DNA from 2 places in the Kosakonia beeri genome. Region 2 is predicted to be linked to the other one. Evidence: predicted binding sites of a transcription regulator. Region 2 holds the regulator's gene; the other holds the start of a gene.

Region 1 (16,231 bases), 460 kb from region 2:
GCGATATCCCCTATCGTCACGATCGCCACCTGCTGCGTGCAGCGCTGGAGAAAGCGGTACAGCAACTCGGCTGAGCCACGGGCGGGTAATCTTAACGCCCGCTGACGCTTTCTTAATTTCTTAAGGTTGTCTTAAAAAAACGTTGTCATCCTTCCGTCACACTCATTGCCGGACACGGATTCGCTATGTTTCACTTTCGTCGGCCCGCCTTAAGCCGTCTGCTGTTTATTTTTCTGTTTGCGGTCTATATCGCGTTACCACTGAACAGCGTCTTCTATCACCATGCGTTTATGCTTCTGCCGGTGGATTCACTGCGTAACTGGCTGGTATTTCTTTCCATGCCGCTGGTGGCATTCGCGGTCATTAATATTGTCGTCACCCTGGCGTCGTTTATTTTCCTCGATCGGTTGCTCATTACCCTGTTTGTATTGGTCAGCGCGGCGGCACAATACTTTATTTCGACGTTTGGCATCATTATCGATCGTTCAATGATCACCAATATTCTCGACACCACGCCGGCGGAGAGTTTTGCCCTGCTGTCGACAAAAATGGTGCTGACGTTACTGTTTACCGCCGTGCTGGCTGTGGCTATCGCCTGGTGGATCAAGATTAAGCCCGCCCGTTCGGTACTGCGCAGCGTGATTTATCGTCTTATCAGCGTGGTACTTTCCGCGCTGCTTATCGTGCTGGTCGCGCTGCTGTTTTATAAAGATTACGCCTCGCTGTTTCGTAATAATAAAGAGCTGGTGAAAGATCTCAGTCCTTCTAATTCAATTGCCGCTTCACTGTCATGGTATTCCCACCACAGCATGGCGAATTTGCCGTTAATGAGACTCGGCGAAGATGCGCGCCAGCGCCCGGAAATGCAAAACGGGCCGCGTAAAAACCTGACGATCCTGGTACTGGGCGAAACCTCCCGTGCAGAAAACTTCTCGCTGGGCGGTTATGCGCGCGAAACGAACCCGTTGTTAAAACACGATAATGTGTTCTATTACCCGCATACTGCCTCTTGCGGTACCGCCACCGCCATTTCTGTGCCGTGCATGTTCTCGGGAATGACGCGCGCGCATTACGATGATCAGCTGGCGGCGCACCAGGAAGGGTTGCTGGATATTATTCAGCGCGCGGGAATAAACGTTTTGTGGAATGAGAACGACGGCGGCTGTAAAGGGGCGTGTAGCCGCGTGCCGACGCAGGATATGACCGCGTTAAATTTGCCGGATCTTTGCATTGAAGGCGAGTGTCAGGACGAGATCCTGTTCCACGATCTCGCCAGCTATATTGATAAATTACAGGGCGATGGGGTAATAGTTCTGCATACCATTGGCAGCCATGGGCCAACGTACTACAACCGTTATCCACCGCAGTTCCGCAAGTTTACACCGACCTGCGATACCAATGAGATCCAGACCTGCTCGCAGCAGCAACTGGTCAACACGTATGATAATACGATCCTGTATGTTGACTATATTGTTGATAAAGCAATTAAACTGCTGCAATCGAAGCAGGACAAATTTACCACCAGCCTGGTCTACCTCTCCGATCATGGAGAATCGCTTGGTGAAAACGGCGTCTATTTGCACGGCCTGCCCTGGTCCATTGCGCCGGAAACACAAAAACATGTGCCGATGCTGCTGTGGTTGTCGGAGGATTATCAGCAGCGTTACGGCATTAACAGCCAGTGTTTGCAGAAAAATGCCCGGGAGCAGGACGTCTCGCAGGACAACCTCTTCCCTACCATGTTGGGTATACTGGGTGTCAGCACGAAAGAGTACCGTGCCCAGGACGATCTCTTAACGTCATGCCGGGAGCAGGCTAAATGAAAATTCTGGTAATTGAAGACGACGCTCTGCTGTTGCAGGGGTTAATTCTGGCAATGCAAAGCGAAGGCTATGCCTGCGATGGTGTATCCACCGCGCATGAGGCCACGCTGTGCCTGGCGAACGGCCATTACAGCCTGATTGTTCTGGACCTCGGGTTGCCGGACGAAGACGGCTTGCATCTGCTTACCCGCCTGCGTCGCGAGAAATTTACCCTACCGGTACTGATCCTGACCGCACGCGACACGCTGGAAGACAGGGTTGCCGGGTTAGATACCGGCGCAGACGACTATTTGGTCAAGCCCTTTGCGTTGGATGAACTTAACGCCCGCATTCGCGCGCTGCTGCGTCGACATAACAATCAGGGCGATAACGAAATCACCCACGGCAATCTGACGCTGAATGTTACCCGCCGCCAGGCCTGGCTGGACGGCCAGTTACTGGATTTAACGCCGAAGGAATACGCACTGCTGTCGCGCCTGATGCTAAAAGCCGACAGCCCGGTGCACCGGGAAATCCTCTACAACGATATCTACAACTGGGATAACGAGCCGTCGACCAACACGCTGGAAGTGCATATTCATAATCTGCGCGACAAAATCGGCAAATCGCGGATCCGCACCGTGCGCGGTTTTGGCTACATGCTGGTGCATCACGAGAACCGGACGGAGTAATGGCTATTTTCGACTTCAGGCACTGGAGCATGCGCCGCCGCTTGCTGCTCACCATTGGCGGTATTTTGGTGTTTTGTCAGGTAATTAGCGTGTTCTGGCTATGGCATGAAAGCGAGGAACAAATCCAGCTGCTGGTGCAAAGTGCCATGCACAATCACAACAATCACAAGCAGATCGAGCATGAAGTCCGTGAAGCGGTCGCAAGCCTGCTGGTACCGAGTCTGCTTATTGTGGGTCTGGCGTTGCTGATTTGTATGCAGGCGGTCAAAAACATCACCAGTCCGCTTTCTGAGTTGCAACAGGAACTGGATAAGCGCACCCCGGATAACCTGCAGCCGATTACCCTGAACAACAGCGTCAGTGAAGTTGAGGCCGTCACTTCGGCGATTAACGAACTGGTTTCGCGCCTGACGCAAACACTGGATCGGGAGCGGCTGTTTACCGCCGATGTGGCGCATGAATTGCGTACACCGCTGGCCGGTTTACGCCTGCACCTGGAGTTAATGGCCAAAACCAATGGCCTGAATGTTGATCCGCTAGTGCAGCGCCTTGACCAGATGACGGAAAACATTGCCCAGTTGTTGCAACTGGCCCGTGTGGGGCAGTCCTTCTCAGCAGGGAGTTACCAGCAGGTGATGCTGCTGGAAGATGTGGTGATGCCGATTCAGGGCGAACTGGAACGGATCCTCGCCGGGCGGCAACAGCAGTTGGTGATCCCACTCGATGCACAAGCAATCCCGGTTTCCGGCGATGTGACCCTGCTGCGGGTGCTGTTAAGAAACCTGGTGGAAAATGCCCATCGCTACAGCCCGGCGGGGACCACCATCAGCGTGCGTATAGAAGGGGCTACCTCGCCCGTGCTGGCCGTGGAAGACGAAGGGCCGGGGATCGATGAGAGCCGCAGCGGCGAGCTGAGCAAAGCGTTTGTACGGATGGATAGTGGGTACGGGGGAATTGGGCTGGGATTAAGTATTGTTTCACGCATTGCGCAATTACACGACGCGCAATTCTTTTTGCACAACCGAAAAACGCAGTCAGGCGTGCGGGCATGGGTTAAATTCCACCCTGTCACCCGCTAAGCGCACTTAGTAGCTTAACACCCACATATGACTGAAGCCGATCACCAACGCCAGGACAAAGGCGACAGCGAAAAACTCACGAACACGCATTTGTTGCATCACACTGCCCTCCAGTAAACCGGAGGCCAGTTTGTCAGTGTTGTATTAAGCCAACATTAAGCTGGCCCGGCGGAATCAGCGTAAAGTGTGACAGAGAGCAAGTTATGAAGCGGCAATGAACAGATCGCGCAGTTGATGCAACTGATCGCGAACTTTTGCGGCCTCTTCGAACTCAAGATTCTGCGCATGCTGCATCATTTGCCCTTCCAGCTCGTGGATTTTCTGTTGTAGCGCTTTCGGCGTCAGCGCCAGTTCAGCCGCTTCTACCTGAGCCGGCGTGCGCGATTTACCACGCCCTTTCGCACGCGTTTTCGCCAGCCCTTCGCCCAGTGCCAGAATATCCACTACTTTTTTATTCAGGCCTTGCGGTGTAATGCCGTGCTCTTCGTTATAGCGCTGTTGTTTCTCGCGACGACGTTCAGTTTCACCTATCGCTTTCGCCATTGATGGCGTGATTTTATCGCCGTAGAGGATCGCCTTACCGTTGATATTACGCGCCGCGCGGCCAATGGTCTGAATAAGCGAGCGTTCAGAACGCAGGAACCCTTCTTTGTCGGCATCCAGAATCGCCACCAGCGAAACTTCCGGCATATCCAGCCCTTCGCGCAGTAAGTTGATGCCCACCAGCACATCAAACTCGCCCAGACGCAGATCGCGGATAATTTCCATACGTTCGACAGTGTCGATATCGGAGTGCAGGTAGCGAACGCGCTCGCCGTGCTCTTCAAGGTATTCGGTTAAATCTTCTGCCATACGCTTGGTCAGCGTGGTGACCAGTACGCGTTCGTTAATTTGCACACGCTTACGGATTTCCGACAGCAGATCATCGACCTGTGTTGCCACCGGGCGCACTTCAATCACCGGATCGAGCAGTCCGGTCGGACGCACCACCTGATCAACAACATCATCGCCAGATTTTTCCAATTCGTAATTCCCCGGCGTCGCCGAGACGTAGATGGATTGCGGCGCCAGCGCTTCAAACTCCTCAAATTTCAACGGGCGGTTGTCCAGCGCGGAGGGCAGACGGAAGCCATACTCCACCAGCGTTTCTTTGCGCGCCCGGTCGCCACGGTACATGCCGCCAATTTGCGGGATGGTCACGTGCGATTCATCGATTACCAGCAAACCATCCGCAGGCAGATAATCAAACAGCGTCGGCGGCGGTTCGCCCGGCCCACGCCCGGAGAGATAACGGGAGTAGTTTTCAATACCGGAGCAGTAACCCAGCTCGTTCATCATTTCCAGGTCAAACTGAGTACGCTGGCTAAGGCGCTGTTCTTCAAGCAGTTTATTATTCGCCAGCAGCGATTTACGGCGATCGGCAAGCTCGTCTTTGATCTCCTCCATCGCCTGTACTATCCGCTCACGCGGCGTCACATAGTGTGTTTTGGGGTAGACCGTGAAACGCTGTACGGTAGCTTCCACATGGCCGGTCAGCGGATCAAACAGCGACAGGCGTTCCACCTCTTCGTCGAACAGCTCCACACGCAGCGCCAGATCGTCCGATTCTGCCGGGAAAATATCGATTACTTCGCCACGTACGCGGAAAGTGCCGCGCTGAAAAGCCTGGTCGTTACGGGTATATTGCAGCTCAGCCAGCCGGCGCAGAATCGAACGCTGGTCGATGATCATGCCGATGGTTAAATGCAACATCATCTTCAGGTACAGATCCGGATCGCCAAGGCCGTAAATGGCAGAAACGGATGCCACCACCACTACATCGCGCCGCTCCAGCAAGGCTTTGGTTGCCGACAGACGCATCTGCTCGATATGTTCATTTACCGAGGCGTCTTTTTCGATAAACGTGTCGGAGCTGGGCACATAGGCTTCTGGCTGATAGTAGTCGTAGTAGGAGACAAAATACTCGACGGCGTTATCCGGGAAAAACTCCTTCATTTCGCCGTACAGCTGGGCGGCCAGCGTTTTATTCGGTGCCAGCACCATCGTGGGACGCTGCAGATCGGCAATCACGTTCGCAATGGTGAACGTCTTCCCTGAACCGGTTACGCCAAGTAGCGTCTGGTGGGCGAGACCGTCTTCCAGACCTTCCTTGAGACGACGGATAGCTTCTGGCTGATCGCCGGACGGGCGAAAAGCGGAATTCAGTTTGAACGGTTTACTCATGAACGGCTACCTGATGAAGGAATGAGCGGGCAGGTAACACATTTTACTCACCCTCCGCAGATTTGCCAATAAATAATACTGTATGTAAAAACAGTAGCAAAATCCTTTATGTGCTCTACGCATGCGCCTGGGGTATGTTCCTCGCTAAAATTTCAACGCGGATAAGATAAAACACCAGGTCTTGCAGGTTATCCCCAGAAGATTTTCTCTTTTAACAATTGTCAAGCCAGCCAGTGAAAGTTTTGTGGCAGCCAATGACACTTTTCTTACAGGCATTGATTTTATTTAACGCATTGAAATATAAGTATAATTACAAAAAGCCGCGTTTCGCACCAATTCAGGCGCAAGCCGCGTCCCTTCTCGCTTGCCACGCGTTTTCTAACTCTAATACACAAGGTTATCCACAGGAATAGTGGATAACTGCCGCCAGGCCGTATACCCCGCCTTCCGCCAAATTCCCATGTCGTCCCAAATCAGGGTCGCTAAAAAATTTTTATCACTTCTTTTTGCTGATTTTCAGCTAACGAAGCGCCAGATCCCCGGACGATCCTCCTCACAATTTGCGGTTTTTCTGCACCACAACTCATCACTACAAGCACCGGTAAAGTGCAGCATTTTTTGCTGGGATTGTTCCTCATCACGTTTTAAATGCCAGCGAGATCGGCCATATCCGAAAAAAAAGTCTTTATACCGTTCTGGCAAGCCTTTTGCAGAGTTTGAGTGTCACCCGACCGAGATAAGGAACAGGCCATGTTGAGCTTACGTGCAATTAACCAGTATTACGGTAACCAGCATACATTGTGGAACATCGACCTCGATTTAACCCCAGGCGTCTGCACCTCGGTGATTGGGTTGCCAGGTATGGGCAAAACCACCCTCATCAACTGCATCACCGGTTATCTCCCCGTGGAGAGTGGCAGCATGATCTGGCAGGAAGCTGGCGCGCCGCCCTGTAATCTGCTTAGCCTGCAGGCGGAACACCGGTGCGCCATCGGCATGGGGTATGTGCCGCAAGACAAACGGATATTTTCACAGTTGACCATCGAAGAGAATCTGCACATTGCGATGCTGGCGGGCGGTGAGCCACGCAGCGCCGTAAGCCAGGATATTTACGATCTGTTCCCGGAGCTCTATGCGCTACGAAAAGAGCGCGGCGCGGCATTATCAGAAGATAACCAGCATCAACTGGCACTGGCGCGGGCGCTGGTGACCCACCCGCGCCTGCTGATCCTGGACGAACCGACGCGTGGGCTCGGCCAGGCATTTGTGCATAAACTGGGCAACCTGATTGTGCGCCTCAACCAGGACTTCGGCATGACCGTCTTACTGGCGGAGCAGCAGCTTTCGTTTATTCGCCGTGTCGCCGATCGCTTCTGCCTGCTGCACCGCGGGCGCAGTGTCGCCGGGGGGGATATCAAACAGTTGGATGACCAGATGCTTTCGCACTGGATGACGCCGGGCGCAGGACACTGAGATCAAGAAAGTGGCCTGTGTTTTCCCTTTCCGCTGCATGGGCAAACCACGGGATTTCGCCAATCAACGGTGCCGGGATCATCCGCCGAAGCGTTGCCATATACTCCGCATGGCGCCTGCCCGGCTCGACCACATCGTTGGCTATCCAGCCGGCCAGCGTTAATCCCGCCTGCTGCACCGCCTGCGCCGTCAGCAAGGCGTGATTGATACAGCCCAGCTTGACCCCTACCACGAGGATCACGGGCAACTGTTCCGCCGCGACCCAGTCGGCAAAGGTCAGGGTTTCAGACAACGGCGTGAACCATCCCCCGGCACCTTCCACCAGTAGCCATTCGGCGTCTATTTCCAGCCGCCGCAGCCCGGCAGACATCACCGATGCCTCAATGGGTTGCCCGAGATCCGCACTGACAATATGCGGTGAGGTCGGCTCCGCAAAGGTGTACGGGTTAATGGCATCATAGGCCAGTGACAGGCTGCTGTAGTACTGCAGCGCCAGCGCATCGCTATTGCGCAGCCCTTGCGCCGTCATCTCGCTGCCGGAGGCTACCGGTTTATAACCGACGCTGCGTAATCCACGTAAATTCGCCGCTTGTAGCAAGGCACAACTTGCCACGGTTTTACCGACTTCAGTGTCCGTCCCGGTGACAAAATAACGCTCAGTCACGTGTTAATACTCCCCAAAAAAGATGGTAACTCAGCGGGCATTTACCCTGCTGTTGCGGCCAGGCAAGATGTAAACGCTGCAATTTGCCGCGCGTCAGTCCCTGTTGCCTGCCCGCATGTAAATGTGTTGCGCCAATACCTTTTAGCGAACGCAGCGCGCTGGCGGCATCGTCAAACCAGAGTGTGATTCGCTCCGTCCCGGCATCGAAACGCCAGCCCTGTAACGCCTGTTGGATCGCAGCAAGACTTAAAAAGCGGTTCGCGTGCGGAGCACTGTCGATAGCCTGCCATGCCTGATTCAGCTCCGGCAGAGAATCGTCCACCAGTGTGGTAAACGCCACCCGACCGCCGGGGCGCGTCACGCGGTATAATTCAGCGATCGCCTGATGCAAATCGTTACACCACTGCACCGCAAGATTGCTCCATACCAGTGAAAACGCGGTATCGCCAAAGGGCAGTGCTTCGATATCGCCCGTCACATACTGCTGCGCGCTGTACTGGCGACGCGCCTCATCCAGCATGCTGGCAGAGAGATCCAGGGCCGTGACATCACTGCCCTGCCCGCGCCAGTAACGGCTCATTGTCCCCGGTCCACAACCGGCATCCAGCACGTTATCTGCTGTGTAGTCGCCAAGTTTCGACAGCAGAAGATCGGCGCTCAGGCGTTGTAACGCATCGTGGCGGGCATAACTCTGTGCAGCCCGGCCGAAGGCGGCGGCCACGGCCTGTTTATTCACCGCCATGCAGCACCTCCAGTAAACGATCGATATCCTGAGCCTGATGTTCCGCCGTCAAGGTTAAACGCAGGCGCGCTGTGCCGGGCGGTACGGTAGGCGGGCGGATCGCCGTCACCCAACAGTTCTGCTGCCGCAGGCGTTCGGCAAGGCGCAACGCACGCGCATTCTCACCGACGATCAACGGTTGAATGGCACTCTGTGAACCCGTTACCGCCAACGGTAACTGCGCAGCGCCCTGGCGGAATTGCGCGATTCGCGCCGCCAGACGTTGACGCCGGTCGTCACCTTCCGGGCTTTGGATCACCTGCAAGGCAGCGCGCAACGCCAGCGCCTGTGCAGGCGGCATTGAAGTGCTGTAAATCAGATGGCGGGCGAATTGCAGCAAATAGTTGGCTACCGTGTCGCTGCACAGTACCGCCGCGCCACTCACACCAACGCCTTTGCCAAAGGTAACAATCAGCACATCGGGCTTGATGCCCTGTTGATGGCAACTTCCGCGTCCCTGCTCTCCCACCACACCAATGCCATGCGCATCATCCACCATCAACCACGCCTGCGTTTGCTGCACAGTCTCACTGATTGCACACAGGGGGGCGCTATCGCCATCCATACTGAAAATGCCTTCAGTGACCACCAGTTGCTGACCAGAGAGCGGTTTTGCCAGCAACGAGGCCAGTTGCCGGACGTCGTTATGGGCAAAACGCCGCAGCTGCGCCGGGCTGTGGCTGGCCGCTTCCAGCAGCGAGGCGTGACTGAGCTTGTCGGCCACAATGCGATCCTCTTTCGCCGTTAACGCCGCAATCACCGCCTGGTTAGCCGAAAACCCCGAGATAAAAAGCAGCGCACGCGGGTACCCCAGCCAGTCCGCCAGTTCATTTTCTAATGCCTGATGCGCCACCGTGTGGCCGGAGACATGGCCAGAACCGCCACTGCCGACACCGAACTGTTCGGCACCTTGTTGCCAGGCGCGGACAACGAACGGGTGCTGGCTTAACCCCAGGTAATCATTACTGGAAAAGTTGCAATAGCGGCGATCGCCTATCGTCAGCCAGCGGCCGGCCCCCTGGCACACGACATGCCGGGTGCGCAGAGCCTCTGCCGCGCGGCGTTCGCTCAGCGCGTTGTCGATGCGTTGCTGCCAGTTCACAGGGCAGCCGCGTTGTAATACTGGTCAGTATCGGCATGCAACAGTTGGGCTTCTATCTGCTGTTGTTGCTCATTATCGCCGCTGAGAACCGCAGTCTGTTGTGGATTCAGCCCCAGCTTGCGGAACAACTGCAGATCGTTATCTTCTTCCGGGTTGGGGGTGGTGAGCAGTTTGCAGCCGTAAAAAATCGAGTTGGCCCCGGCCATAAAGCACATCGCCTGGGTTTGTTCGTTCATCTGCTCGCGACCAGCAGAGAGACGAACGTAAGAGGAAGGCATCATGATACGGGCCACAGCAATAGTGCGAATAAAGTCGAATGCATCGACATCCTCATTCTCCGCCAGTGGCGTGCCCTTCACCTTCACCAACATATTGATCGGCACACTTTCCGGCGGCGTCGGCAGATTAGCCAATTGCAGCAACAGGCCCGCACGATCGGTGACCGTTTCGCCCAGTCCGACAATGCCACCCGAGCAGACTTTGATCCCGGCGCCACGCACTTTCTCCAGCGTATCGAGACGTTCCTGGTAAGTGCGGGTGGTAATGATGTTGCCGTAAAATTCCGGGGAGGTGTCGAGATTATGGTTGTAATAATCCAGCCCGGCGTGCGCCAGACGCTGCGCCTGACTTTCATTCAGCGTACCGAGAGTCATGCAGGCTTCCAGCCCCATGGCTTTGACCCCTTCGACCATCTTTTCGAGGTAGGGCATATCCCTGTCCTGCGGGTTTTTCCAGGCCGCGCCCATGCAGAAACGGGTGGAGCCGGCTTGTTTTGCCTGGCGGGCCGATTCCAGCACCTGTTCCACTTCCATTAGCCGTTCCGTTTCCAGACCGGTTTTGTAGCGCGCGCTCTGCGGGCAGTATTTGCAATCTTCCGGGCAGGCACCGGTTTTAATCGACAGCAGTGTGCTGACCTGGACCTGGCGTGGATCGAAATGTTGGCGGTGGATCTGCTGCGCTTCAAACAGCAGTTCCAGTAACGGTTTTTCGAACAAAGCGGTAACCTGCGACATTGTCCAGCGTGCGTGGTGAGCCATCGGGCGTCTCCAAAAGGTGTTGTTAATTCATTATTCGGTGTAGACTTGTAAACCTAAAACTTTTTAATTTGGTTTACAAGTCGATTATGACCCCGGACGATTTAGCCTTTGACCAGCGCCATATCTGGCACCCTTACACTTCCATGACCGCGCCCCTGCCCGTTTACCCGGTGCAATCGGCACAGGGATGCGAACTGCAACTGGCGGGCGGCGAGCGACTGGTGGATGGCATGTCCTCCTGGTGGGCAGCGATCCACGGCTACGGGCACCCTGCCATTAATGCCGCAATGAAAACGCAAATTGATGCCATGTCCCATGTGATGTTCGGGGGAATTACCCACGAGCCTGCGGTCGCGTTGTGCCGCAAACTGGTAGCCATGACCCCGGCGGCGCTGGAGTGCGTCTTTCTGGCGGACTCCGGCTCCGTCGCGGTGGAAGTGGCAATGAAAATGGCGCTGCAATACTGGCAGGCGAAAGGCGAAGCACGGCAACGTTTCCTGACCTTCCGCAACGGCTATCACGGCGACACCTTCGGGGCGATGTCGGTCTGCGATCCGGACAACTCCATGCACAGCCTGTGGAAAGGCTACCTGCCGGAAAACCTGTTTGCCCCCGCACCACAAAGCCGCTTTGACGGCCACTGGGACGAGCACGATATGGTGGCATTCGCCCGCCTGATGGCCGCACATCGCCATGAGATTGCAGCTGTGATCCTCGAACCGGTGGTTCAGGGGGCTGGCGGCATGCGCATGTATCACCCGCAGTGGCTAAAACGCATCCGGGCGATGTGCGACAGGGAAGGCATTTTGTTGATTGCCGATGAAATCGCCACCGGCTTTGGCCGCACGGGTAAACTGTTTGCCTGCGAGCATGCGGATATCACGCCGGATATCCTCTGCCTTGGCAAAGCGCTGACCGGCGGGGCGATGACGCTTTCGGCAACACTGACCACCCGCAAGGTGGCAGAAACCATCAGCAATGGCGAGGCGGGCTGCTTTATGCATGGCCCAACATTTATGGGCAACCCACTGGCCTGCGCGGCGGCATCCGCCAGCCTGGCGCTGCTGGAGAGCGGTGCATGGCAGGCACAGGTCGCCGCGATTGAAGCACAGTTAAAAGCAGAACTGGCCCCCGCGCGCGAGGCTGCCACGGTGGCGGATGTGCGTGTGCTGGGCGCCATCGGTGTGGTAGAAACGCATTCGCCGGTAAATATGGCCGCGCTCCAGCGCTTCTTTGTCGAACAAGGCGTATGGATCCGTCCGTTTGGGCGCCTGATCTACCTCATGCCACCCTACGTTATTACCGCCGAACAACTCTCATGCCTGACCCGCGCGGTCAATGCTGCCGTGCAGCGTCACGACCTGTTCTCTGCCTGATCGCACTCACAGATACCCCGGATGCACTACACTTCCGGGGTGACTTTAGCGATGCATCCGGAGGAAAAGATGGCAATCTTAATGGTACTGACCTCACACGACACCCTTGGCGATACCGGTAAAAAAACCGGCTTCTGGCTGGAAGAATTCGCCGCCCCCTGGTACATATTTCAGGACGCGGGCATTGAAGTCGCGCTGGCTTCACCCGCTGGCGGGCAACCACCGCTCGATCCTAAAAGCGACGAACCTGATGCACAAACTCAGGACACAGAACGCTTTCGTCGCGATAGCAAAGCGCAACACGCACTTGCTAACACCCTGCGGCTCGACGCGATTTCAACGGAAGAGTATGAAGCCGTCTTCTATCCTGGCGGACATGGCCCCCTGTGGGATCTGGCCGGGCACCCGCTCTCTATCGCATTGATTGAGAAATATTGGGCTGAAGGCAAACCTGTGGCCGCGGTGTGCCACGCACCAGGCGTATTGCGCCATACCCATAAGCCAGACGGCTCGCCGCTGGTAGAAGGTAAACGGGTCACCGGATTTACCAACAGCGAAGAAGAGGCGGTCGGGTTAACGCAAGTGGTTCCTTTTTTAGTGGAAGATGCGTTAAAACAAGCGGGCGGCCAATTTGAGCGCACTGAAGATTGGGGCGTGCATGTAGTGACCGATGGTCATTTGATCACCGGGCAGAACCCGGCCTCTTCCGCTGCGACGGCACAAGAATTATTGAAACGACTGCATCGCTAATCAAGGAGCACCAATGAAGTTACTCAGCCATGATTTACGCGACGGAGAAAAACTCCCGCATCGCCATGTGTTTAACGGCATGGGCTATGACGGCGATAACCTTTCGCCGCATTTAACATGGGATGATGTTCCCGCCGGTACCAAAAGCTTTGTTGTCACCTGTTACGATCCGGATGCCCCCACCGGTTCGGGCTGGTGGCACTGGATCGTCGCCAACCTGCCAGCCGATACACGGGTGTTGCCGCAGGGGGCCAGATCGGGCATTTCCCCCCTGCCAGACGGCGCGGTACAGACCCGCACCGATTTTGGTAAGGCGGGCTACGGTGGTGCCGCGCCACCGAAAGGCGAAACTCACCGCTACATCTTTACTGTCTATGCTCTCGATGTGGACAAGCTGGACGTGGATGAAGACGCCAGCGGTGCAATGGTCGGGTTTAATGTCCATTTCCATAAACTGGCCAGCGCCAGCCTGACCGCGCTCTTTAGCTAAATGGCTGCTCAGCGCATGCACTCCGGTGATTGGGTGGACTTTCATCGCGAGCAGGAAACCGGCATTGAAAGCGTCAGCGCCCATTTTACCGGCCATGCTTATGATCCGCACGATCATGATGAGGTGCTGGTCGGTGTAACCCAACAAGGCGTGCAGCGTTTTAATTGCCACCGTGAGTTGCACACCAGCCGCCCCGGCCGCGCTATTTTGATCGAGCCGGGCGCGGTACATGACGGGCATGCGCCCGATAAATCCGGCTTCACCTACGCCATGCTTTACCTGCCTCAACAGTGGGTCACCACCATGTTGCAGCAACGTGGGCAGCACGATGTGTCGCAAATCGAAGCGGCCTTTCGCCATACGCTCACCGACGATGATCTGCTGATCCACGCTATTCAGCAGGCCTTTTTCGCTATCCACCAACAGGAAGGTCGACTCGCGCGCGATCAAAGCCTCGATCATCTGTTGAAGCTATTAACCCGGCATATTGATGGCAAAGCGGTTCAGCCTGCGGATGAAACGGCGCTGCGTATGCAGAAGGTCAGGGAGATGCTGCACGACCGCATGGCCGACGATATCGGGTTGGACGACATTTCTGCGCAGTGCGGCATTGACCGTTTTCGCCTGAGCAGGCAATTTCAGAAAGCCTTTGGCCAAACGCCGCACGCCTGGCTGGTGCGCCTGCGTCTGCGCACTGCCCGTGCGCTGCTGAGCCACGGTATCGAGCCTGCCCAGGTGGCGATACAGGTCGGTTTTGCCGATCAAAGCCACCTTGGCCGCTGGTTTCAGCGCGCTTATCGCCTCTCCCCTGCCGCCTTCCAGCGGCAGTGCACAAACGTTCTATCGCGCTGAACACACTTCTCCGATGATGGTTTTTTTTATGACAGATGGAGAAGAAAACGCATGTTTGATACCAAAGTTGCCCTTGTGGTGAGAGACGATCTGGAGAGCTGGCAACGGTTAAATGTGGTGGCGTTTCTTGCAACCGGGGTGGTGTCTGCCGCGCCCGAGGTGCTGGGCGAACCCTATGTCGATGCCGCCGGGCGACATTACCCGCGCATTGCCGGTCAGCCCATGCTGATTTTTGCCGGGTCGCTCGACGATCTACAGCGTACCCACCGCAAAGGGCTGGAGCGCGATGTGACCCTCGTCCCGTATGTGGAAGCGATGTTCGCCACAGGCAATGATGATGCTAATCGGGCCGTTTTCCTGCAAGAGGATGCAGACGCGCTAAATCTGGTCGGCATTGCCCTGCGCGGGCCGAAAAAAGCCGTGGATAAGGTCATCAAAGGCCTTACCCTGCACCCCTGAAAATCCCCCCCGCCGCCGGCACTGTGCGGCGGGAATATCCGTGTTAAGAACACCGTGGCAATTTTCACCCTTTTACTGACGACTTTTTTCTGTTTTGGCTTCCTGTTTCGCTCAACTTAGTATACAAAAGCAGGCTTTGACGTAACCTTTTCAACTTTGCATAGTCTGGAGCACCCCTTGAACACATCATCGGTTTCCCGTCTGGCGCTGGCGCTCGCTTTTGGCGTGACACTGACCGCCTGTAGCTCAACCCCGCCAGCTGAACGCCCGTCTGAACAAACTGCGCCTGGCACCCCGGCGCGTCCTATTCTTAGCGCGGGCGAAGCGAAAAACTTCGTGGCTGAGCGTTACTTTACCGCCATGACGCCAGACAGCGCGGCATGGAAACCGTTCGCCATCCGCCTGCCGGAGAAAGCCGATTTTGTGGTTGGCCCGGCGGGAACAGCCGGTGTGACTCATACCACTATCCAGGCTGCGGTCGATGCGGCGATCAACAAGCACTCCAGCGAACGTCAGTACATTGCCGTGATGCCTGGCGAATATACTGGTACGGTGTATGTGCCGGCAGCCTCTGGTAGCGTGACCCTCTACGGTACGGGTGAGAAGGCGCAGGATGTGAAAATCGGCCAGGCGATCGACTCCGAAATGGATCCGAACAGCTGGCGTCGTCTGGTTAACCCATCAGGCAAATATATGCCGGGTAAACCGGCGTGGTATATGTTCGATAACTGCCAGAGCAAACGCAGCGCCACTGTGGGCGTGATGTGTTCTGCAGTATTCTGGTCGCAGAACAATGGTCTGCAGCTGCAGAACCTGACCATTCAGAACACGTTGGGCGATACCGTTGATGCAGGTAACCACCAGGCCGTGGCACTGCGCAGCGATGGCGACAAAGTGCAGATCAACAATGTCAATATTCTGGGCCGTCAGAACACCTTCTTCGTGACCAACAGCAATGTGGACAACACCCTGCGTACCGATCGTCAGACCCGCACGCTGGTGACCAACAGCTACCTTGAAGGCGATGTGGACATTGTGGCAGGTCGCGGTGCAGTGGTCTTTGATAATACCGACTTCCGCGTGGTTAACTCCCGTACGCAGCAGGCAGGCTATGTGTTTGCACCGGCCACACTGTCTAACCTTTATTATGGTTTCCTCGCCGTAAACAGCCGCTTTAACGCTGCCGGAAATGGCGTAGCGCAGCTTGGCCGTTCACTGGATGTCGATGGCAATACCAATGGTCAGGTGGTGATCCGCGATAGCGTGATCAACGAAGGCTTTAATGTGGCGAAACCCTGGGCGGACGCCAGCGTTTCTGGTCGCGCCTATGCCGGTAACACAGGCACAGTTGATGATAAAGGTAACGTCCAGCGCGAGCTGAACAACCCGCAGTTTAACCGCATGTGGGAGTTTAACAACCGCGGCGTGGGCAGCAAAGTGGTTGCGGTACC
Region 2 (16,231 bases):
CGAGCCACACAATGCCCAGACCTTCCAGCGCCCAGGCCATCGCGGTCCAGCGAGCCGACAACGCCAGCGGGATCGCCAGCGTGGCAAACCCACCGCCCAGCGCCAGTGCCGCCAGTACCAGCGGTTTTGCTGCCGTGGGGTAACGCTTCAGCGCAAGCGCGGCCAGCGCCAGGTAAAAGAGGCCAAAGCCAAGCGCGCTGAACGCCGGACCGTAAGCCCAGTGCTGCGTCATCGCGTACTGCATGCCAAACCCGGCCAGCGGCGGCGCAAATAGCAATACGCCATCAATCACTCTTTCGCCGCGGCGCTGTGCCCGCAGCGACAGCGCCACACTTAGCACGCCAAACAACAGTACGTTCGCCACCAGGAAAAGCTGGCAGCTCAAATAATCGTCCGGGCGGTAGTTCTCCATACCCCATATTGCGGCAACGCCAAAGGTGAAGAACATTCCCAGTAAATTGAGTTCACGCCAGTGCTGCCAGACGCTAATGGCAAGAATGCCTACCGAGAGCAACAGGTAAAAAGAGAACAAAGCGATATGGCTACCACCGCCTGTTGAGAGCAGGATCGGCGCAAGATAACCGCCAAGGCTCGCCAGCAGCGCCAGGCTTAGCGCTTTTTGCAACACGGCCAGCCCGACGCTGGCGGCGCAAATGACAATGAGCAGGCCGAAGGCCAGCGTCATGGGCAGCATCTGCCACAGCCGGAATGCGCCAAACACCGTCAGATAGAGCGCGCCCACGGCACCACCCTGTAAAATTAAGGCAAAGACCGTCTGCTTATGCCGCAATCGCCAGCCCAGCCCCAGCAGCACAATCGCCACCACGGCAACCGCAACCAGGCGCAGCTCCAGTGGGAATAACGCATACTCAACGGTGTAGCGCAGCAGGAATGAGAGGCCGATAAACAGCAGCACAATCCCCAATTTGGCCAGCGGATTGCCCTGCATAAACCAACGTGCCAGCGTGGTGACCACACCCCAGGAGTCATTTTCGGCCTGTTGCGGCGCTGGCAATACAGGGGCTTCTACCGCCCCAGGCACAGGTGCTTTGCGGCCCCACGGGTTTTCCGCAGGCAAAGCGTCCGGCACAACGGCAACGGGTTCGTGTTCGGGGGGATCATCAATAATGGCAGGTTCGGCAACGACCGGCGGCGGTTCTACGGCAAGTGATGCCGGTTCCGCCGCGACCGTCAGCCGCTGTTCGAGCACAACCAGCCGCTGGCGCAGCCGGGTGAGTTCATCCTGGGTTGCCACGCTGCGACGCCAGGCGGTAATGGCTACAATCGGCACTACCACCAGCGCAAATAACAGCACTAACACACCGAAAACTACAAGACCATCCATGTACTTCGCCTTCGCTAAAGGGGAGACGTTAACGCCTCCCTTCTCGCGTTTCGGCTCAGGAGGCAGACCAGACAGAAGCGCTAATCGCAGATAGCGTCAGCACGTCATCCTGTAGCGTACCTGTACCTTCTTTTAGCCGCCAGTTTTTCCCTCTGAGCAGCGGTGAATCTTCCAGCACCACTTCACAGGCTTCACCACGGTTAATCACGACCAGCACGCGTTGTTGTTGATAAACACGCACAAATACCAGCACATCCTCCTGCGCATATACCACCTCGCAGCCGCCATAACGCAGCGCCTGGCTGCGCGAACGCAGCTTCGCCATACGCTGATAAAGCGCCAGCAACCGGCCATCCTGACATGTCTTATCCCAGGGGAAGGGTTTACGGCAGAATGGATCATTGGCCCCATCCAGCCCTACTTCATCACCGTAATAGATGCAGGGGGTGCCCGGCCAGCAGAACAACCACACCACCGCCAGCGGCAAACGAGCAATATCGTTGCCCAGTACCGTTTTAAAACGCGGCGTATCGTGGCTGTCGAGTTGGTTAAACATGCGTATTTGCTGCTGATGCGACAGCCCGGCGCGGTAATTATCCATCCACGCTGCACAGGTTTGCGCATCGATTTTTTGCGGATCGTAAGCGATGTCGGTTCTGGCCAAAAACGCCCACACCGGCAGCGTAAAACCACGGTAATTCATCGCTGCATCTTCAGCATCCGTCTGGAGCCACTGACGTGCATCACCAAAGTGCTCACCTACCACGTAAGCCTGCGGCTGTGTCTCTTTGGCGGCGCGGGTAATGCCAGCAACATGGTGAAGGTTATTACGCGCACCGCCCGCCTCGCCAAGCATATGCACCACATCCAGCCGCCAGCCGTCCATATTCCACGGCGCTTTAAGCCAGTGACGAACAATACTGTCTTCCCCCTGGTATATTTCCTCGACCAGTGACGCGGCGCGATAGTCCAGTTTCGGCAGGCTCGGATACCCCAGCCAGTCGCGGGCGAGCCCTTCATCATCAAAGCTGAACCAGCTCCGCCAGGGCGAGTCCGGATTATGGCAGGCACCGCCCGTGCCTCGATTATGCCGATCAAACCAGGCATGTGAGTCGCCACAGTGGTTAAACACGCCATCGAGGATCAGGCGCATGCCTGCCGCTTGCGTAGCATGACGCAGACGCAACAGCGCCGGATCGCCGCCAAAACGGGGATCAACATGGCGATAATCTTCGGTATCGTATTTATGCACGCTGGGCGCGACGAACACCGGGTTGAGGTACAACGCAGTGACGCCCAGTTTTTTCAGGTACGGCAGTTTTTCGCTGATACCGTCAAGATCGCCGCCGTAAAATGTCGATCCCCCGGCTTCTCCGGTCAGCGGATCGTCCCAGTCGCGCATCACGGTCATCCGCCCCGCGGCATGGTGGTACCAGGCTTCATCCTGTTGGGTTGCGCGTGCCTGACTGCGGGCAAAACGATCGGGGAAGATCTGATAAAACACCTGATCCGCCACCCATTCCGGCCCACCATCGGGGGCATCTATCGCGAACTGCTCCAGTCTGGCAGGGGGAAAACGGCTAAAGCCCTGCGGCGTAAACCAAAGCTGTTTGTCTTCCCACAGCAGTTTAAAGCTGTAGCGGCGACGTGGCTGCCCGCTGCTGATATCAATGGCAGCCCGCCAGAGCGTCTCGCCGCCGGGGCCGGGTTTACGTGCGCGATGCATTGCCAGTGGGATCTCTTCGTTATCAACCTCCACCCGCAGCATCACGCGTGACGGCAGCGACACGCCGCTGAGCCAGAGGGTCACCCTCAACTGATCTTTGTCCTGCTTCACAAATGGCGCAACCGGCAGGTGCCATGCATTCAACATCGACTATCCCCTTCGTTCAAAATGACGCCACTTTTTCATAACCGCCTGCGCCTCACCTCCTTCTTTCGCTTTTTTTCCGGGGGGGAGAGACGGGGCGCAGAGGCGATCTTGCGGGATATTCACCGGGTATATAGGTGAGTTTTTCCGCGCCCGCTTCGTGCTCATGCCCGAAATCGCCCGACGGAGAGATTTTTATACTGATCAAAACTATAGCCTGAGAAGAGAGCCGCCAAGAGCAAACCGGAAAGTCGGGTCTTCATCGCACGCTCCCAGCCAAGGATTAACACGCTCAGACAGTATTTTGTGGCGCATCAATTTTGGCCGCAAGAGACGACAGAATCCTTATTGGCAGAGCACGCACCCCGCATTCGTGGCGCGTGCCCCGTACCGCAAAAGGCATCAGCGTCGGCGCTGGAAACGTTCAGCGGTTTGGGTGTCAGCGTTGAGGCTATCGCTCTGGCACGTAGCCAGGTTACAGGAGGGAAATCGCGGGGTACCGGGCTGGATGAGTGCGAGAAAGAACCGCAAGCCCGCGTACAATGTGCGATGGCATCCTGCCCGCTGGCGCAGTGCCTTGCGGGCAGTCTCCATGCTTATGCTTTACGGCGTTTAAGTACCCAGCCAATCAGCAGCAGCACAATCCATGCAAAACCGACATACAGCGAGATGCGGGTTTCCGGGTGCCAGCCAATCAGGGCGATGATGAACACCAGGAACAGCAGCCCGGCGACCGTGGTAGCGACGCCACCCGGTACTTTAAATTTCAGCGCCTTGATTTCATCGGCTGACAGACGACGGCGGAAGCCAATTTGCGACAGTAAAATCATGATCCACACCCATACGGTGGCGAAGGTCGCCAGCGACGCAATCACCAGGAAAACATTTTCCGGCATGATGTAGTTGAGATACACCGCAAACAGCAATGCGACGGTCATGACCATTACCGTTACCCACGGAATGCCGCGACGCGAGGTCTTAGCAAACATCTTCGGCGCGCTGCCCTGCTCCGCCATACCGTGCAGCATGCGGCCAACGCCAAACACATCGCTGTTAATCGCGGAGAGCGAGGCGGTCAACACCACAAAGTTGAGGATACCGGCAGCAAAAGTGATGCCCATATGCTGGAAGGTCAGGACAAACGGGCTACCGTCTGTGCCCACCTGATTCCACGGATAAATCGACATGATCACAAACAGCGTACCAACATAAAACACCAGGATACGCATCGGTACTGAGTTGATGGCGCGCGGGATCGATTTCTCCGGATCTTTCGCTTCCCCGGCGGTGATACCAATAATTTCGATACCGCCATAAGCGAACATTACCATCTGCAACGCCATCACCGTGCCCAGCCAGCCGTTACTGAAGAAGCCGCCATGACTCCACAAGTTACTGATGCCAGTCGGCTGCCCGCCGTTACCAATACCCCAAATAATGATGCCGAAACCGGCAACGATCATGATGATAATGGTGGCGACTTTAAAGAACGAGAACCAGAACTCCAGTTCACCGAACACTTTCACACTCATCAGGTTAATGGCGCAAATAATCAGCACCACGCTCAATACCCAAATCCAGTGCGGCACCGTCGGGAACCAGACGCCCATATAAATGCCAAATGCGGTAACATCGGCAATCGCGACAATCAGGATCTCAAAACAGTACGTCCAGCCGGTGATATACCCGGCGAGCGGGCCAAGGTTTTCCTGGGCATAGCGGGAGAAGGAACTGGCGGAAGGGTTATGCACCGACATTTCGCCCAACGCGCGCATAATGATGTACGCGGCGACGCCACCAATAATGTAGGCCAGCAATACACTTGGCCCCGCCATTTTGATGGCATCTGCAGAGCCGTAAAACAGGCCGGTGCCGATTGCCGAACCCAGCGCCATAAAGCGAATGTGGCGGGTGCTTAGCCCACGCTTCAGCTTATTCGTACTTTCCATCGTTTCCACTGCCATTATTCAACACAAAAATAAAAAACCACGGAGCACGACACCCCGTGGTTAAACAAGCCGTGTTTGCCGCTGTTAATGCGCGCTGGAGGTCACTTGTCGCCCCGCTGCGCGATCCCAGATTGCCGCCAGAACCACCATCACCAGGCTTGGCATCAACCAGGCCAGTCCCTGCTCCGCCAGCGGTAAACGCTGCGTCCAGGCGGGGAGGTGTTCTGCAAAGGCAGAGGCTTTCACGCCGTCAAGGATACCAAAAAGCAGACTAATGAACATAGCCGGTGCGATAACGCGGGTGGAACTGTTCCAGAAGGAGCGGGTAAAGCTCAGTACCACCAGCACGATGCACGGCGGGTAGATCATCGTCAGCACCGGAATCGAAATCTGGATCAGATGGCTCAGTCCGAGGTTGGAAACCGCCATCGAGAAGATACCCAAGATAAATACCAGCGTACGGTAGGAGAGCGGCAGATACTGGGCAAAGAACTCTGCACAGGCACAGGTCAGGCCAACCGCCGTCACCAGACAGGCAATAAAAATCAGTGCGGCCAGCAGGAAACTGCCCGCGCCACCAAAGGTATGCTGAACATAGGCATGCAGGATCGCCGCGCCGTTAGCAGACTGTTCCACCAGCGTTGAGCTGTGAGAACCGAGACGGAACAGCGCCAGATAGAGCAGCGTCAGGCCAACACCCGCCATCAGCCCAGCCCAGACCGTGTAACGGGTCAGCAGGCGTGCTTCGGTAACACCGCGAGAACGCGCGGCGTTGACAATCACGATACCGAACACCATGGCACCGAGGGTGTCCATCGTCAGGTAACCATTCACGAAACCATTCGAAAACGGTGCAGTCTGGTAGGCTTCCAGCGCGTGGCTGATCGGGCCGGCAGGCCAGACAATAGCAGCGATGGCGAGGATCGTCAGGGCAATAATTTTCAGCGGCGCCAGGAAGTTACCCACCGTATCCAGCAGTTTACCCGGGTAGAGCGACACCAGGATCACCAGCGCAAAATAGATGATGCTGTAAATCAGCAGCGGCATTGCGCCTTCACCGGTCAGCGGTGCGATCCCGACTTCAAAAGAGACTGTTGCAGTACGCGGAGTCGCAAACAACGGCCCCACCGCCAGATAGCACACCGTCGCCAGCAGTACGCCCGCCACTTTGCCAATCGGGGTGCTCAGGCTGTCTACGCCACCACCCACTTTCGCCAGCGCGACCACGGTAAGGACGGGCAGGCCAACGGCGGTGATCAGAAAGCCTATGGCTGCTGTCCAGACGTGTTCACCCGCCTGTAAGCCGACCATCGGTGGAAAAATGATGTTACCTGCGCCTACGAAGAGGGCAAAAGTCATAAAGCCCAGAGCAACAATGTCTCGTGGTTTTAAGTGATGGGTCATATTTTGTTACTGCCTGTGGATGTGGTGTCGTAAAAATGATGTTTTTTTCGCCTTTCCCTACCGAACAATACAACGTCTATATCGCTGAAAGTCAGCGGGAAATGCTTTATGCATTACGTAGCGGAGAATAGTTTTTCGATTTACCACGCAAATACAGTCGGTATAACGATGTACGGGGCGCAATTTAAACGCTTATAACGTTTAAAGGCAAGGTGGGATCGCAAAACCAGATGCATCTACTACAACGGGAATTCTTACCAGTGAATAATTCCAATTATAAGAAAAACACATGGCTGATCATGCGAACAAAAAAGCAGCATGCGTACAAAATACGTTTCAGGATGGAGACAAGGTACGTATGAGCGGTCTGTTTTCACAGACCGCTGGAAAGATAAGCTGACAGCGAGCTCAGGAAGCGGCTTTTTTGGCAACCAGGCGTTCCGGAAGAACAAAACTGAAGCGGGTACCTTTACCTGGCTGACTGACAATATCGAGACGGCTTTCGTGGTGGTTTACCGCATGCTTCACAATCGCCAGCCCCAGGCCACTGCCACCGGTTTGCCGGGATCGGGCTTTGTCCACCCGGTAAAAACGTTCGGTGAGACGCGGAATATGCTCAGCGGCAATGCCCGGCCCGTTATCTTCGACGCTGAACTCCGCCCCCTGCGCCAGGTGACGCCAGCTCACGATAATATGTGTCCCTGCCGGGGTATGGTTGACAGCGTTATACACCAGATTGGAAATGGCGCTGCGGAGTTGCTCTTCATTGCCGAGCACTTTGAGACTGCTGTCGACATCAAAATCAAAGGTGTGCTTTTGCTGACTGAGGGTTTGCGCCTCGCGCTCCACGACCCGCAGCATCATCGGCACATCAATGGTTTCGTTGGGCGGCAATGTCGGCGCCGCTTCAATCTTCGACAGCGTGAGTAGCTGGCGCACCAGACCTTCCATGCGCGAGGTCTGTTCCCGCATGGTATGCAGCGCTTTTTCCCGTGGCGCGCCTTCAAGCGTCTGCTCTTGCATCATCTCCAGGTAGCCCTGCAACACGGTCAACGGCGTACGTAGCTCATGGCTGACATTGGCAAAAAAGTTGCGCCGCGCCCCTTCCAGTTGATGCATTTGTGTCACATCGCGCGCCACCAGCAACAAATGCTCTTCCGTGTAGGGCATCACGCGGATCTCGAGATGGCGACCGTTGTTAAGCACCAGGTGCAAAGGCCGGGTAAACTCTTTTTTCTTCAGGTATTGGGTGAATTCGGGGTAACGCAGCAGGTTAAGGATGTTCTGCCCGCTATCATCTGGCCAGCGCAGCCCCAGCACTTGTTGCGCAAGACCGTTGCACCAGAAAATAGCGCCTTCCTGCGTGGTGAGGATCACCGCATCCGGAAGGGATTCCGCCCCGCTGCGAAAGCGCTTGATCAGGCTACCCAGTTCACGGCGACGCTTTTTGTTGCGCATCTGCATCTGGTGCAACCCATACAAAAGAGGCTCCCAGCTTCCTGTGCCGGGCGGCGGGGTCATACTTTTATCAACCCATAGCCACCAGGAGAGGCGCAATAAATTCCAGAAATGCCAGATCAGTAACCCGGTTACCGCGGCGAGTAAAAACCAGGGCAGATAACCGAACATGACGCCGAGTATTAAGGCGGGGATACAACAAAGGAGGAGCTCCAGCACCAGCCTTTTCCATGACAGCCGTTCCAGCACGCGTCACACTCCTGTCAAATTTCAGAAACGGGTCGAAAAACGGTATCCCGTGCCGCGCACTGTTTGCACCATACGATCGTGACCACTGTGTTCCAGCGCTTTGCGCAGTCGGCGAATATGCACGTCCACCGTACGGTCTTCCACATACACATTGGTTCCCCAAACATGATTCAGCAACTGCTCGCGGCTGTAAACACGTTCCGGGTGAGTCATAAAGAAGTGTAAGAGTTTAAACTCTGTCGGGCCCATATCCAGTGGATTTTCACCGGTCATTACGCGGTGAGACGAGGGATCGAGGCTCAGCCCCTGCATTTCGATGACCTCTTCCACCGCCATCGGCGAAATGCGGCGCATGACAGCCTTGATACGCGCCACCAGCTCTTTTGGCGAGAAAGGTTTGGTAATATAGTCGTCCGCTCCGGTTTCCAGGCCGCGAACGCGATCCTCTTCTTCACCACGCGCCGTCAGCATCATTACCGGAATGTCACGGGTCATGGCTTCACGTTTCAGATGTTTAATAAACTGAATGCCTGAACCACCTGGCAACATCCAGTCCAGCAAAACGAGATCGGGCCAGGGTTCATTCAGTTGATTCACCGCGCTGTCATAATCTTCAGCTTCTACTGGTTGAAAGCCATTTTGCTCGAGCACAAAGCAAACCATTTCACGGATGGGTGCTTCGTCTTCTACGACCAGAATTCGTCTCGCCATAATTTGCCCTGTTTTATTTAAGTCGTCAGTATATATAGCGGCGCCATTATGCGTCAGTTTTATGACAGATTTATGAATAACATGACCGTCAGATGACCCTCTTCAGCACGCGATGACAATCCCTGTTTTTATTCGGATATGTCCCTCATCTGCTTAATGTTTATAATCTGATTTACGTTTTTTCGCCACGGAACCGCTATGCGCATAATTCACACCTCTGACTGGCATCTGGGACAGAACTTTTACAGTAAAAGCCGTGCCGCCGAACACGACGCTTTTCTCGACTGGTTGCTGGAAAACGCCGAAAGCCACCAGGCAGATGCGATCATTGTGGCTGGCGACATCTTTGATACCGGTTCACCGCCGAGCTATGCCCGCGAGTTATATAACCGTTTTGTGGTTAAACTCCAGCGCACCGGCTGCCAGTTAGTGGTGCTGGCCGGCAACCATGACTCCGTGGCCACGCTCAATGAATCGAAAGAGATTCTGGCCTATTTGAAAACGACCGTAGTAGCCAGCGCCGGGGCGGCACCTTTTCTGCTCCACCGCCGTAATGGCGAGCCCGGAGCCGTGTTTTGCCCGGTGCCGTTTCTGCGTCCGCGCGACATTGTCCTGAGTCAGGCGGGTCTGTCCGGCCTGCAAAAACAGCAACATCTGCTCGCGGCTATCACTGACTATTATCAACAGCAGTACCGTGACGCCTGCACTCTGCGTGGCGATAGCGCGCTGCCTGTTATCGCCAGCGGCCATTTGACCACCGTTGGTGCCAGCAAAAGTGACGCGGTACGTGATATTTATATCGGCACGCTGGATGCCTTTCCGGCGCAGAATTTCCCCCCTGTTGACTATATGGCACTTGGTCATATCCACCGGGCGCAAAAAATTGGCGGTGAGGAGCACATTCGTTACTGCGGCTCACCGATCCCGCTCAGTTTTGATGAAACCGGTAAAAGCAAAAGCGTTAACCTTGTGAGCTTTGCCGGGGGGAAACTGGCCGAAGTGACCACGCTTAATGTTCCCACCACACAGGAACTGGCAGTGATCAAAGGTGATTTCGCCGCCATCTGCCAGCAACTGGAACAGTGGCGCGATGCCCCTGCCGACAAACCGGTCTGGCTGGACATCGAAATCGAAAGCCATGACTACCTGGCGGATGTGCAACGCAAAATCCAGCAGGTGACCGAAGCCCTTCCCGTGGAAGTCCTGTTAGTTCGCCGCAGCCGTGAACATCGCGAGCGCATACTTGCTGGCGAGCTGCGGGAAACGCTCAATGAATTAAAAGTCGAAGAGGTTTTTGCCCGCCGCCTGGCGCATGAAGAGCTCGACGAAACGCAAAGCGTGCGTTTACAGGCCTTGTTCAGTGAGGCATTGCAGGCGCTGGATGAGGAGAAAGAGGCATGAAAATTCTCAGTTTGCGACTAAAAAACCTGAATTCATTGAAAGGTGAATGGAAGATCGACTTTAGTGAAGAGCCCTTCGCGAGTAACGGTCTGTTCGCCATCACTGGCGCAACAGGCGCGGGTAAAACCACCCTCCTCGACGCCATCTGCCTTGCGCTTTACCACGAAACACCTCGCCTCAGCACCTTATCGCAGTCACAAAACGATCTGATGACCCGGGACACTGCCGAATGCCTGGCAGAGGTGGAGTTTGAAGTCAAAGGCGTGGCGTATCGCGCTTTCTGGAGCCAGAGTCGCGCCAGAGGTTTAGCCGAAGGCAACCTGCAGGCACCGCGCGTTGAGCTGGCAATGTGCGCCAGCGGCAAAATTCTGGCCGATAAAGTCAAAGACAAACTGGAACTGACCGCCTCACTCACCGGGCTGGATTACGGCCGCTTTACCCGTTCGATGCTGCTATCTCAGGGGCAATTTGCCGCCTTCCTGAACGCCAAACCGCGGGAGCGCGCCGAATTGCTGGAGGAGCTGACCGGCACCGAAATCTACGGGCAAATTTCCGCCATGGTGTTTGAGAAACATAAAGCGGCGAAAATCCGGCTGGAAAAATTACAGGCGCAGGCCGAAAGTGTCGCACTGTTGGACGATGCCCAGCGCCAGCAGCTTGAACAAAGTTTGCAGGCACTTACTGACCAGGAACACCACCTGCTGGCTGACCTGAGCATTCGCCAGGCGCAGGCGAACTGGCTGAACCGGAACGCTGAATTGCGCGACGCTCAGGACCGGGCGCAGGCCGCCTTAGTGCAGGCCCGTCAGGCCCAGGCAAGCGCGCAACCCCAACTGGCAGCGCTAGAACGCGCACAGCCGGCTCAGCAGCTGCGCCCCTTATGGGAGCGCCTTGAAGAACAGCGTAAAACGTTGCGTCGCACCGGTCAGCAGAGTGACGAAGTAAATACTCGCTTACATAACAGCCTGACACAGCGCGCCCGTATTCGCTTCAGCGCCGCGCAGCAACTCGCCACCTTACAGCGTTCCCAAAAAACGCTGGATAGCTGGCTGGCTGAACATGCCCGTTACCAACAGTGGCACAACGAGCTGACCGGCTGGCGGGTGCTATTTAATCAACTGGAAGAAGAAAAAAAACAGTGGCTAAACCTGCAACAACGCATTCAGAGCCATGAATCCAGGCTGAAGACACTGCCAGTCTCAACGCTGGCGCTCAGCATGGAAGAAACCGCCCAGGCCATGCAACGGTGCGCGCAGCAGCGCCCGCAGCGTCAGCAGTTAATCGCCCTGCATGCCCGTTTTGCGCCGCTACGTAAACAGCTAAGTCTTCGCCAGCAGAGCCTGGTCGATCTGAAAAACGAGCAGGAGAAGCTCACTCTCGAGCTGGCACGCAAGCGCGAACTGTATAAAGAAAAAAATCAGTTGCTGGTGGATGTCACCACCATTGTCGAGCTGGAAAACCGCATTAAAGATCTCGAAAGCGAGCGTGCCCGCCTGCAACCCGGCCACCCTTGCCCGCTCTGTGGCGCGACGGAACACCCGGCGGTGGCGCACTATCAAACCCTCGAACCCGGCGTGAACCAGGCGCGACGCAATACGCTGGATCTGGAAGTCCGCCAGGTAAAAGAAGAGGGTGTTGCGCTAAGCGAAAGGCTGAAAGGCCTGGGCGAACGTTACGAGAAAGATGAGCGCGAAGCCAGAGCCTTACAGCAGGAAGAACAGACCCTGCTGCAGTCGTGGGCCAGCGCCTGCGCCGCACTGAATGTGACGCTGGAACCGCACCGGGAGCTGACCAGTTGGCAAAGCGCGCAGGATGCCTACGAGCATCAGCTTTATTTGTTGAATCAGCACCAGACGTTGCAGCAGCAAATTCATGAACTGCGCCAGCAGGGTGAACATTATCAACAGGCGGTTGTCAGCCGCCGTGCCAGCCTGGCCTCAGCCTTGCAACCGCTCGAACTCAGCCTGCCAGAGGAAGGTGAAGAGCACGCCTGGCTGGCGGCGCGGGCGCAGGAAGCGGAGCAGTGGCAACAGCAGCAGCAACAACTGGCTTCGTTGCGCGAAAGCATGGCGCAGCTAACGCCTGTGATTGAAACGCTGCCGGCCGACGATGCTCTTGCGGACGGGCAAACCACTGCGCTGGAAGGCTGGCGTCAGATCCATAACGATTGTGTGTCGTTACAGAGCCAGTGGCAAACGCTGCAGCAGCAACTGGCGCAGGAAAGTGCCACAGAAAATGCGCTGGAAAAACAGTTCGCCAGCGCGCTGAAAAACAGTGTCTTTGCGGATACGGAAGCGTTTCTTGCCGCACTGCTTGACGACGGCGAACGTCAGCGCCTTGAGCAACTGCGCCAGAAACTGGACAGCGACTGCCAGCAAAAACAGGCGCTGGCTGTCAGTGCCGAACAGGCAGTGGCCGCGCACCAGGCGCAGCCGCCTGCCGGAATGGCAAAAGAGATCACCGCCGAAAGCGCCACGCAGGCGCTGGCAAGCGCCAACCACCAGTTGCGTGAAAACACGACCCAGCAGGGTGCATTGCGCCAGCAGCTGAAACAGGATATCGCTAACCGCCAGCGCCAACAGGCGGTGCTGCTGGAGATTGAGCAGGCCACCGTGTGCTGCGACGACTGGGGCCAGTTAAATGCGCTGATTGGCTCGAAAGAAGGCGATAAATTCCGTAAGTTTGCCCAAGGGCTGACGCTGGATAATCTGGTATGGCTGGCCAACAACCAGCTCACTCGTCTGCATGGCCGCTATCTGCTAAAACGCAAAGCCAGCGAGGCGCTGGAACTGGAAGTGGTCGATACCTGGCAGGCCGATGCGGTTCGCGATACGCGCACCCTCTCCGGCGGCGAAAGCTTCCTGGTAAGTCTGGCGCTGGCACTGGCGCTGTCCGATCTGGTGAGTCATAAAACTCGCATTGATTCGCTGTTCCTCGACGAGGGATTCGGCACACTGGATAGCGAAACGCTGGACACCGCGCTGGATGCGCTGGACGCGTTAAATGCTACCGGCAAAACCATTGGCGTGATCAGCCATGTCGAAGCGATGAAAGAGCGCATTCCGGTGCAGATCAAAGTGAAGAAGATCAACGGGCTGGGTTACAGCAAACTGGACAGTAAATTCGCGGTATCTCAGGGCTGATAAACGAAGCGCCACCCTGCATTGTGCCGGGTGGCGCTTCTTACTCGAACGATATTCACATAACGCAGTATTACTCGCCGTGCGGCCACAGCCAGGCCGCGCCGCGCACGCCGCTCGAATCCCCGTGCAGCGCTTTGCGGATCGGGGTTTCACATTCACCGCCAAATACCCAGTTTCGCACCAGTCCGGGCACGGTCTGGTACAAACGGTCCACATTACTCATCCCACCACCGAGCACAATAACATCCGGATCAAGAATATTGATCACATGCGCCAGCGACTTGGCAAGCCGCAACTCGTAACGGCCTAACGCCAGTTCGGCTACGGGATCCTGCGCCTCGGCCAGCCGGATGATCTCGCTGCCTTTTAACAGCTGCCCGCCAAGGCGATGATAATCGGTGGCGAACCCTGTTCCGGAGATAAACGTCTCAATACATCCCTGCTTACCGCAGTAACAGGCGACCTCAGCACGGTAGTGCAGTTCGTCATCGTCCATCCACGGCAGCGGATTGTGCCCCCACTCTCCCGCCGTGCCGTTGCCGCCAATGTGCACCTGTCCATTGATGGCAATGCCGGAACCACAGCCGGTGCCGATGATCACCGCAAACACGGTTTGCGCACCGGCCGCCGCACCATCTACCGCTTCAGATACCGCCAGGCAGTTGGCATCATTTGCCAGCCGCACTTCACGGTTCAGACGCTGGCTTAAATCTTTATCGAACGGCTTACCGTTCAGCCACGTGGAGTTTGCGTTTTTGACCACGCCAGTATACGGCGAAATCGAGCCGGGAATGCCCATCCCCACCGTTCCAGTCTGGCCTGTCTCTTTCTCTGTTAAATCCACCATCGAAGCAATCAGCTCTATGGTTTGCAGATAATCACGCGGCGTAGGCTGACGGTGACGAAACAACGCCTCGCCATTCTCGCCCAGTGCGATGATCTCTGTTTTTGTCCCACCTAAATCGATACCGATACGCACATCAAACTCCTCATAGTGGACCACGCATTAGCAATGCAACGAAGCCGACAATTCGCTATCATGCCCGCTGCATTTAACGACAAGGCCGTGGAAAAAATCATGCTGTGGTTCAAAAATTTAATGGTATACCGTCTCAGCCGCGATGTAGCGCTGCGTGCGGAAGAGATGGAAAAACAGCTTGCCCCACTATCGTTTACTCCTTGCGGTAGTCAGGATATGGCGAAAACCGGCTGGGTTCCACCGATGGGTTCACACAGCGATGCGCTGACCCATACCGCCAACGGGCAGATTATTATTTGCGCCCGCAAAGAAGAAAAAATTCTGCCGACGCCGGTAGTCAAACAAGCGCTGGAAGCGAAAATCTCCCGTCTCGAAGCGGAACAGGGCCGAAAGCTGAAAAAAACCGAAAAAGATTCCCTGAAAGACGAAGTGCTGCATTCTCTGCTGCCGCGCGCGTTCAGCCGCTTCAGCCAGACCATGATGTGGATCGACACCGTAAATGGCCTCATTATGGTGGATTGTGCCAGTGCCAAAAAAGCGGAAGACACGCTGGCGCTGCTGCGCAAGAGCCTTGGTTCGCTGCCGGTGGTTCCGCTGGCGATGGAAAACCCCATTGAGCTGACCCTGACCGAGTGGGTGCGCTCCGGCACCGTGGCGCAGGGCTTCCAGCTACTGGACGAAGCCGAACTGAAAGCGATGCTGGAAGATGGCGGCGTGATCCGCGCTAAAAAGCAGGATTTGGTGAGCGACGAAATCGCAGTCCATATTGAAGCGGGCAAAGTGGTCACTAAACTGGCCCTCGACTGGCAGCAACGTATTCAGTTCCTGATGTGCGACGACGGCTCCGTTAAGCGGTTGAAGTTCTCCGACGAATTGCGCGATCAGAACGAAGATATTGACAGAGAAGATTACGCTCAGCGTTTTGATGCCGATTTTATTCTGATGACCGGCGAGCTGGCGGCGTTGATCCAAAACCTGGTAGAAGGTTTGGGCGGCGAAGCACAGCGCTAATTTCGTGCCCCTGACGAGGCCTGATACGCAACGCGTCATCAGGCCGTTTTTGCCGGATGGCGGTAAACGCTTCCTCCGGTCAGATTCGGTTTAGCGGCCTTTACAGATAGCGGCAGAGATAAGCGCTGGGCTCAGCGACCTGCAAATGGAACTCACTCTGACCTGGCACGTTGAACACTTCACCCGCCGAGTACGTTTTCCACTCCGTTTCACCCGGTAGCAAAACGTTCAGCGCCCCGCTGACGACCGTCATCTCTTCTGGCTGCGCCGTCCCAAAGGTGTACTCCCCTTCAAGCATCACGCCTACGCTGGCACGGCCAGTGCTACTGCTGGTAAAACCAATGGATTTCACTTTACCGGAGAAGTACTCATTACTTTGAAGCATGAACGGGCCCTTTTAAAAATGTATGAAAAAACAATATAGAGGCCGCTGTTTGCTTCTGTCACGCGAAATTGCACGGGACTGTGGACTAGACCAGCAGTTCCGACGCGAGGCGCGCGGCAAGGACATTAGACAATAAAACCGGAACATCCAGCGCTTTCTGGAGTAAATCACGGTGATGCTGATGGAATCCGAGACAATCAAGCATTAACACATCGGCCCCCTGGGCCAGCAAAGACTGCCCCGCACCGATCAGCTCGCTCTCCGTAGCCAGAAAGGGATGCGCCAGCGCATAGTAGGGTTCGTTTTCCAGAACCTGCCATTTACGC

The links. The regulator PhoB, encoded in region 2, activates phosphate uptake and scavenging genes when phosphate is short. The targets are predictions, from matches to a motif close to CTGTCATAAAACTGNCNNAT.
Region 1: the regulator PhoB is predicted to act here: its motif matches at 6,028-6,047, upstream of uvrB (excinuclease ABC subunit UvrB).

The regions. Positions count from the first base shown of each region.
Region 1 covers NZ_CM135106.1:3,334,426-3,350,656, forward strand. The annotation lists gene yvcK (uridine diphosphate-N-acetylglucosamine-binding protein YvcK) at 1-74, shown strand, start outside; gene eptA (phosphoethanolamine transferase EptA) at 186-1,823, shown strand; gene pmrA (two-component system response regulator PmrA) at 1,820-2,494, shown strand; gene pmrB (two-component system sensor histidine kinase PmrB) at 2,494-3,573, shown strand; gene uvrB (excinuclease ABC subunit UvrB) at 3,775-5,796, opposite strand; gene ACUY4S_RS15835 (ABC transporter ATP-binding protein) at 6,547-7,269, shown strand; gene bioD (dethiobiotin synthase) at 7,211-7,933, opposite strand; gene bioC (malonyl-ACP O-methyltransferase BioC) at 7,926-8,675, opposite strand; gene bioF (8-amino-7-oxononanoate synthase) at 8,662-9,816, opposite strand; gene bioB (biotin synthase BioB) at 9,813-10,853, opposite strand; gene bioA (adenosylmethionine--8-amino-7-oxononanoate transaminase) at 10,940-12,229, shown strand; gene ACUY4S_RS15865 (type 1 glutamine amidotransferase domain-containing protein) at 12,299-12,979, shown strand; gene ACUY4S_RS15870 (kinase inhibitor) at 12,993-13,469, shown strand; gene ACUY4S_RS15875 (helix-turn-helix domain-containing protein) at 13,470-14,321, shown strand; gene ACUY4S_RS15880 (DUF2000 family protein) at 14,373-14,780, shown strand; gene ACUY4S_RS15885 (putative acyl-CoA thioester hydrolase) at 14,958-16,231, shown strand, end outside.
Region 2 covers NZ_CM135106.1:3,798,609-3,814,839, forward strand. The annotation lists gene ACUY4S_RS18005 (DUF2339 domain-containing protein) at 1-1,345, opposite strand, end outside; gene malZ (maltodextrin glucosidase) at 1,401-3,218, opposite strand; gene proY (proline-specific permease ProY) at 3,812-5,164, opposite strand; gene brnQ (branched-chain amino acid transporter carrier protein BrnQ) at 5,249-6,568, opposite strand; gene phoR (phosphate regulon sensor histidine kinase PhoR) at 6,977-8,275, opposite strand; gene phoB (phosphate response regulator transcription factor PhoB) at 8,297-8,986, opposite strand; gene sbcD (exonuclease subunit SbcD) at 9,185-10,387, shown strand; gene sbcC (exonuclease subunit SbcC) at 10,384-13,530, shown strand; gene mak (fructokinase) at 13,601-14,509, opposite strand; gene rdgC (recombination-associated protein RdgC) at 14,609-15,520, shown strand; gene ppnP (pyrimidine/purine nucleoside phosphorylase) at 15,621-15,905, opposite strand; gene ACUY4S_RS18060 (AroM family protein) at 15,991-16,231, opposite strand, start outside.